Sagittula sp. P11: one gene and its partner. The protein of the gene in region 1 interacts with the protein of each later gene in a pairwise test. Links are inferred from orthologs where the notes say so. Each region holds a gene or a part of one and is shown on either strand. Other genes may lie near its edges.

Region 1 (2,938 bases):
GCCCTTGGCGGACAAGCTGATGAACCGGCACGGCAATCCGCATGGCGGGGTCTATGCCTCGTTGCTGGATACGATCATGGGCTATGCCGGGTGCTGGACAGGCGACAGGGACCGTCGCCAGATGTGCCTGACGCTCAACCTGAACGTGCAATTTATCTCGCGCCCGAAAGGCAAAATGCTGATCGGAGAGGGCTTCCGGACGGGGGGCGGGAAGAGCACGTTCTTTGCCGAAGGGGTGCTGAAGGACGAGACCGGAGAGGTCGTCGCCAAAGGCACCGGCGTCTTCCGGTATCGCCGGGGAGCGTGATCCGGGACCGGTTCCTGACGGTGCGCGCGTTGTGGTGAACGGGGCGCGCGCCGGGCAGATCTTGTGGGCCATGCGCTGCCGCGGCAGCCGGGTTAACGGCGGATCGGACGCGTTTACGGAAAATTATGGGGTGAACCGGCCGGTTGAGGGGGTCGAAACGGCCGGTTGGTAACCTTTTGGCCCGGGCAGGCCGGTGCCGCTGTTGCGGTGCGGATTCTCCCGTTAACCGGGGACATCGGGGCAGGGGTGGCCAACCCGGCCCGCCGGGCCGGAACGCCCACCCTACGCCGTCGACCGCCTTACCAGAGCGTCGCGAAAAGGTCCGGGGCCCGGGTCCAGTCGGAGAAGAGCGCCACATGCGGCAGCGCCTCCGGCGGGGCGTTGCGGTAGCCTTCGGTGAACAGCACGAAGGGCACGCCCGCCGACTGCGCCGTTTCGCAATCGGTTTCGCTGTCGCCCACGTAGAGCGCCTGCGCCGCGCCGCCGAGCGCCGCCATCAGCATGGCCGGATCGGGCTTGCGCGTGGGCAGGCTGTCGCCGCCGATCACGATCTCGAAGAACGGCGCGAGGCCGGTGTCGCGGATCGCGGTCTCGGTCGCGGCAAAGGGCTTGTTTGTGCAGAGCGTCAGCCGGTGGCCCGCCGACCTGAGCGCCTCCAGCGCCTCCGGCACGCCCGGGTAGAGGCAGGCGGGATCGCTGGGGGTCGTCACGTAGTGGTGCATCGTCCGGTCGTAGAGCGCCTTGTGGTGGTCCGGCGCGGCGCCGACATGGGCCAGCACGCGCTCCACCAGCACCGGCAGGCCGCGTCCGACGAAGCCCGGCGTCTCTTCCACGGTGATCGTCGGCAGGCCCAGCTCGGAGAGCGCCTGCGCCACGGCGGCGTGGATGTGGGGCACGCTGTCCATCAGCGTGCCGTCGAGGTCGAAGGCGATGGTCTTCACGCCGCGGCCGTCCCGGCGACGGAGGCGCGGATGGCGCGGATGTTCTCGCCGTAGGGGGCGGGGTTCTCGACCGAGCCGCCCCTGAACACCGCGGACCCGGCGACCAGCACGTCGGCGCCCGCCTCGACCACCAGCGGCGCGGTCTCCGGCGTCACGCCGCCGTCGATCTCGATATGGATCGGGCGGTCGCCGATCATCGCGCGCAGGGCGCGGATCTTGGCGGTCATGTCGATGAACTTCTGCCCGCCGAAGCCCGGGTTCACGGTCATCACGCAGACGAGGTCGGTGAGGTCGAGCAGGTGTTCCACCGCCTGTGCCGGGGTGCCCGGGTTCAGCGCCACGCCGGCCTTCATGCCCGCCGCGCGGATCGCCTGCAGCGTGCGGTGGGTGTGGGGGCCTGCCTCGACGTGGGCGGTCAGGATGTCGGTGCCCGCATCGGCGTAGGCGTCGATGTAGGGGTCGACCGGCGCGATCATCAGGTGCACGTCCATCACCGTCTTCACGTGCTTGCGGAAGGCCTTCACCGCCGGGGGGCCGAAGGTGAGGTTGGGCACGAAGTGGCCGTCCATCACGTCGACGTGGATCCAGTCGGCGCCCTGCGCCTCGACCGCCCGGATTTCGCGCCCGAAGTCGGCGAAGTCGGCGGAAAGTATGGAGGGGGCGATCTTCACGCTGCGGTCGAAGGACATGGGCGGCTCCTGTGCGGGGGCGGAGGTGGGCGGTTCCGGAGGGGTTTGCCGGAGGGTTTTGGACGGGGGGCGGGGCCGGGTCAATAGCCGGCGCTGCGGTCGACCTCGTGCAGGAGCGGGGCACCGGATTCCGACCGGGCGATGTTGCGCGCGATGACGCGGGCGGCGCTGTCGGGCCGGGTGGTGGAGGCGATGTGCGGCGTCACGGTGACGCGCGGGTGCGCCCAGAAAGGATGGTCCTGTGGCAGCGGTTCGGTCCGGAAGACGTCGAGGGTGGCGTGGGCGATCCGTCCCTCGTCCAGTGCGGCGAGAAGCGCGTCGTCGTCGATCAGCGGCCCGCGCCCGGGGTTGAGGATGACCGCGCCCTGCGGCAGGCGGGCCAGCCGTTCCGCGTTCAGGAGGTCGGTGGTGGCGGGCGTGTCGGGCAGCAGCAGGACGAGGATCTGCGCGCTGGAGAGCGCCGCGTCGAGGCCGTCCTCGCCGTGGCTGGTCAGCACGCCGTCGAGGTCCTTGGGCGTGCGGCTCCAGCCGGTGACGGGGAAGCCCAGGGCGGCGAGCTGCGCGGCGCAGGCCTGCCCGAGGGCGCCGAAGCCGAGGATGGTGACGGGCCGGTCCTTCGAGAGCGGCGGCGGGGTGGTGTCCCAGATGCGGTCGGGGTTCACGATATGCGCGTCCATCCCGAGGTGGTGGCGCAGCACGTGGCCGGTGACCCATTCGACCATGCCCTGGGTCAGGCCCTCGTCGTCGACCATGCGCGCCAGCGGCACTTTCAGGGTGGGGTTGCCCACCACCTGCTCGACCCCGGCCCAGAGGTTCAGCACGGCCTTCAGCCGGGTGAAGGGGGTGAAGTCCTGCACCGAGGCGTTGGGCGCATAGACGATGTAGTCGACGGTTTCCGGCGGCAGGTCGGTGCCCAGCGTGTGGTCGAGGCCTTCGGCGGCGAGGGCGTCGCGCAGGGGGCGTTCGTAGTCGTCCCACTTCTCGGAGCGGGCGGCGAAGAG
Region 2 (3,145 bases), 750 kb from region 1 along the record:
CGCCCGGCGCGCGGCCCTGCGGCTGAGGTCGAGTGCGGCCATCCGATCCTCCGGCGTGTCGAGCATCTCGAACAGTTCGAGATGGCCGAGGATGACGGTCAGCTGGTTGTTGAAGTCATGCGCCACGCCGCCGACGAACTGGTTCAGCGCGCGGGCCTTCTGGGCGTTGGCGTACTTCTGCTGCGCTTCGCGCAGCTGTGCCTGTTGCCGCGCGTCGGCCAGCAGCGAGACGATGACATAGGTCGTCAGGGCGCCGTCCGCGACGAGGACCAGCGCGGCCTCCTGCCAACTGCGCGTCAGCGGCAGGGCAATCGCCGCCGCCGCCCCGAAGATCGTCAGCAGAAGGCATATGTCGACGGCAATGATCGCACTGTCCCTCTGACGCCTGTGCAGCAGGTAGATCGTGTAGCCGATCAATGTGACCGCGGCGGCAAAAATCATGCCGGGGCCGGGGGCGTCGGCGAGGATCCAGATCGGCAGAGACAGGAAGATCAGGCCGGAGATGGCGTAGGCCGCAAGCACGACCGCGATGTCGAACAGCGGCGTGCGCACATTCCGCCGCGCAAGCAGCGCCATGATCGTCAGTTCCGAGCCGGTGTGTGCAATGAACCAGAGGATGACGAGCGGGTCGGGCCGGGCGATGTAATAGGCGGTGGCGCCGATGCCGACGAGCAGGATGCGCAGCAGCGTGTCGGACCGCGATCTGTGCTCGGCCCGGCGAATCTCCTCGAGCCTGTCGTCGTATGTTGGAGAAGCCATAGCGTGCACCCTGCGCGTCCCGACCCCCGGCAAGCGCCGGAAACCGGATGCCATCATAGGCGGGCGGAGACAATCGCTCTATGGACGTCAGGGTGGTATTGCCCTGCGACGCGGTCTCATGCGTATAGGGCTGGCGCCTTTGGGTTGCGCCAGCCCGTTGCTGTCATCTCAGGATGGAGCGACCGGCATAGATCGCGGTGTCTTCCAGCATCTCCTCGATCCGGATGAGCTGGTTGTACTTTGCAAGCCGGTCGGAGCGCGCGAGGCTGCCGGTCTTGATCTGGCCGCAGTTGGTGGCGACGGCGAGGTCGGCGATGGTGGCGTCCTCGGTTTCGCCGGAGCGGTGCGACATCACGTTGGTCATGCGCGCGCGGTGCGCCATCTCGACCGCCTGGAGCGTTTCCGTCAGCGTGCCGATCTGGTTGACCTTCACCAGCATGGAGTTGGCGCAGCCCTTCTCGATGCCCATCGACAGGCGCTTGGGGTTGGTGACGAACAGGTCGTCGCCCACAAGCTGGCAGCGGTTGCCAAGAACGTCGGTCAGCATCTTCCAGCCGTCCCAGTCGTCCTCGGCGCAGCCGTCCTCGATGGAGATGATCGGGTAGTCGTTTACCAGCGCCTCGAGGTACTTCACGTTGTCTTCCGGCGAGAGCGACAGGCCTTCGCCCTTCATCTCGTACTTGCCGTCCTTGAAGTACTCGGTAGAGGCGGCGTCGAGCGCGAGGTAGATGTCTTCACCCGGCTTGTAGCCCGCTTTCTCGATGGACTTCAGGATGAAATCGAGCGCGTCGCGCGTGCCCTTCAGTTCCGGTGCAAAGCCGCCCTCGTCGCCGAGGCCGGTGGACATGCCCGCTGCCGAAAGTTCCTTCTTCAGGGTGTGGAAGACCTCGGACCCCATGCGCACGGCGTCGGCGATGTTCTCTGCCGCGACCGGCATGATCATGAATTCCTGGATGTCGATCGGGTTGTCCGCATGCTCGCCGCCGTTGATGATGTTCATCATCGGGACGGGCAGGGTGCGGGCAGAGGTGCCGCCGACGTAGCGGAACAGCGGCTGGCCGGAGAAGTCGGCGGCGGCCTTCGCGCAGGCCAGCGACACGCCGAGGATCGCATTGGCGCCGAGGCGGCCCTTGTTGTCGGTGCCGTCGAGCTCGATCATCGTGAGGTCGATGGCGACCTGTTCGGTGGCGTCGAAGCCGACGATGTTCTCGGCGATCTCGCCGTTCACGCTGGCCACCGCATCGCGGACGCCCTTGCCCATGTAGCGCGACTTGTCGCCGTCCCGCTTCTCCACGGCCTCGTGCACGCCGGTCGATGCGCCGGAGGGCACGGCGGCCCGGCCCATTGTGCCGTCTTCGAGGAGAACGTCGACCTCGACGGTCGGGTTGCCGCGGCTGTCGAGGATCTCGCGGGCGTGGATGTCGATGATGGTGCTCATGGCTGTCTCCGGAGCTGGGCGTTTGTCCGGAGGTTTATCAGGCCGGGGGGGAAAGTAAACGGTGGCGTTACCGCTAACACGCCTTCTGGCGTGCGGGTTGCGCTAACGCCGGTGCCGCGGGCGCCACGGTGCGGGCTAGGGCGCGTTCCCTGAGGAAGGTGTAGAGCCCCGCGGCAAAGATGATCCCGGCGCCGAGGTAGGTCATCAGGTCGGGACGGTCGCCGAAGATCAGCATGCCAAGCGCCGGGGTGAACAGCAGGCGGGTGTAGCGGAAGGGCGCAACGACAGAGGCCGGTGCCATGCGCATCGCCGTCGTGATGGCGAGGTAACCCAGCGTGGTCACGACGATGGCCCCCAGCATGAACCACAGCGTCGGGGCGGAGTAATCCGACGGCCGGTCAGCCAGGCTCCACAGCAGGATGCCGGCGGGGATGGTCACGGCGAAGCCCCAGGTGGAAATGGCGAGGGCCGGGATATGCGACGGCGAAAGGCGGGTGACGAGGTCGCGGCCCGAGAGGCCAGCAATGCCCATCACCGCAAAGAGTTCGTACCCGGTGAAGCTGGCCGACCACGGGCGGATCACCAGCAGCATGCCCAGGATCCCGGCGGCCACGGCGAACCAGCGGCGCGGGCCGATAACTTCCTTCAGGAAGATCGCCGCACCGATGGTGACGATCAGCGGTCCGGTCTGCATGATCGCCGCGAAAACCGGCAGAGACACATGGGCCAGGCCGTTGACGAGACCGATGGCGCCGATGATCTCGAATCCGTTGCGCAGGAGGATCATCGGGTGCAGCGCATCCCTGGTCAGGACCTTCACCCGCATTGCCATGGCCAACGCGATGAAGAACACCGTGCCGCCGATGGCAACGAGGGTCATCGCCTCGCCGATGGGCGCGCGCTGGGTGGCCAGCTTGTAGAAGGCGTCGGACCCGGCCAGCAGGGCCA

The links.
Region 2: the proteins of rpe (region 1) and eno interact in binary tests that used the Escherichia coli proteins (3 or more experiments, as listed by UniProt). The link is inferred for Sagittula sp. P11 from one-to-one orthologs.

The regions. Positions count from the first base shown.
Region 1 is NZ_CP021913.1:870,938-873,875, reverse strand. The notes cover bases 92-2,829. They hold rpe (ribulose-phosphate 3-epimerase), read right to left. Parts: upstream 1,938-2,829; coding sequence 1,245-1,937; downstream 92-1,244. Other genes in these bases: CDO87_RS04230 (glyoxylate/hydroxypyruvate reductase A), read right to left, coding at 2,018-2,829; gph (phosphoglycolate phosphatase), read right to left, coding at 607-1,248; CDO87_RS04245 (PaaI family thioesterase), read left to right, coding at 92-307. Also shown: more of CDO87_RS04245, read left to right, coding at 1-91; more of CDO87_RS04230, read right to left, coding at 2,830-2,938. UniProt on the Escherichia coli protein: Catalyzes the reversible epimerization of D-ribulose 5-phosphate to D-xylulose 5-phosphate.
Region 2 is NZ_CP021913.1:122,783-125,927, reverse strand. What follows is about bases 61-3,005. They hold eno (phosphopyruvate hydratase), read right to left. Parts: upstream 2,198-3,005; coding sequence 923-2,197; downstream 61-922. Other genes in these bases: CDO87_RS00615 (DMT family transporter), read right to left, coding at 2,271-3,005; CDO87_RS00625 (ATP-binding protein), read right to left, coding at 61-759. Outside these bases: more of CDO87_RS00625, read right to left, coding at 1-60; more of CDO87_RS00615, read right to left, coding at 3,006-3,145. UniProt on the Escherichia coli protein: Catalyzes the reversible conversion of 2-phosphoglycerate (2-PG) into phosphoenolpyruvate (PEP). It is essential for the degradation of carbohydrates via glycolysis.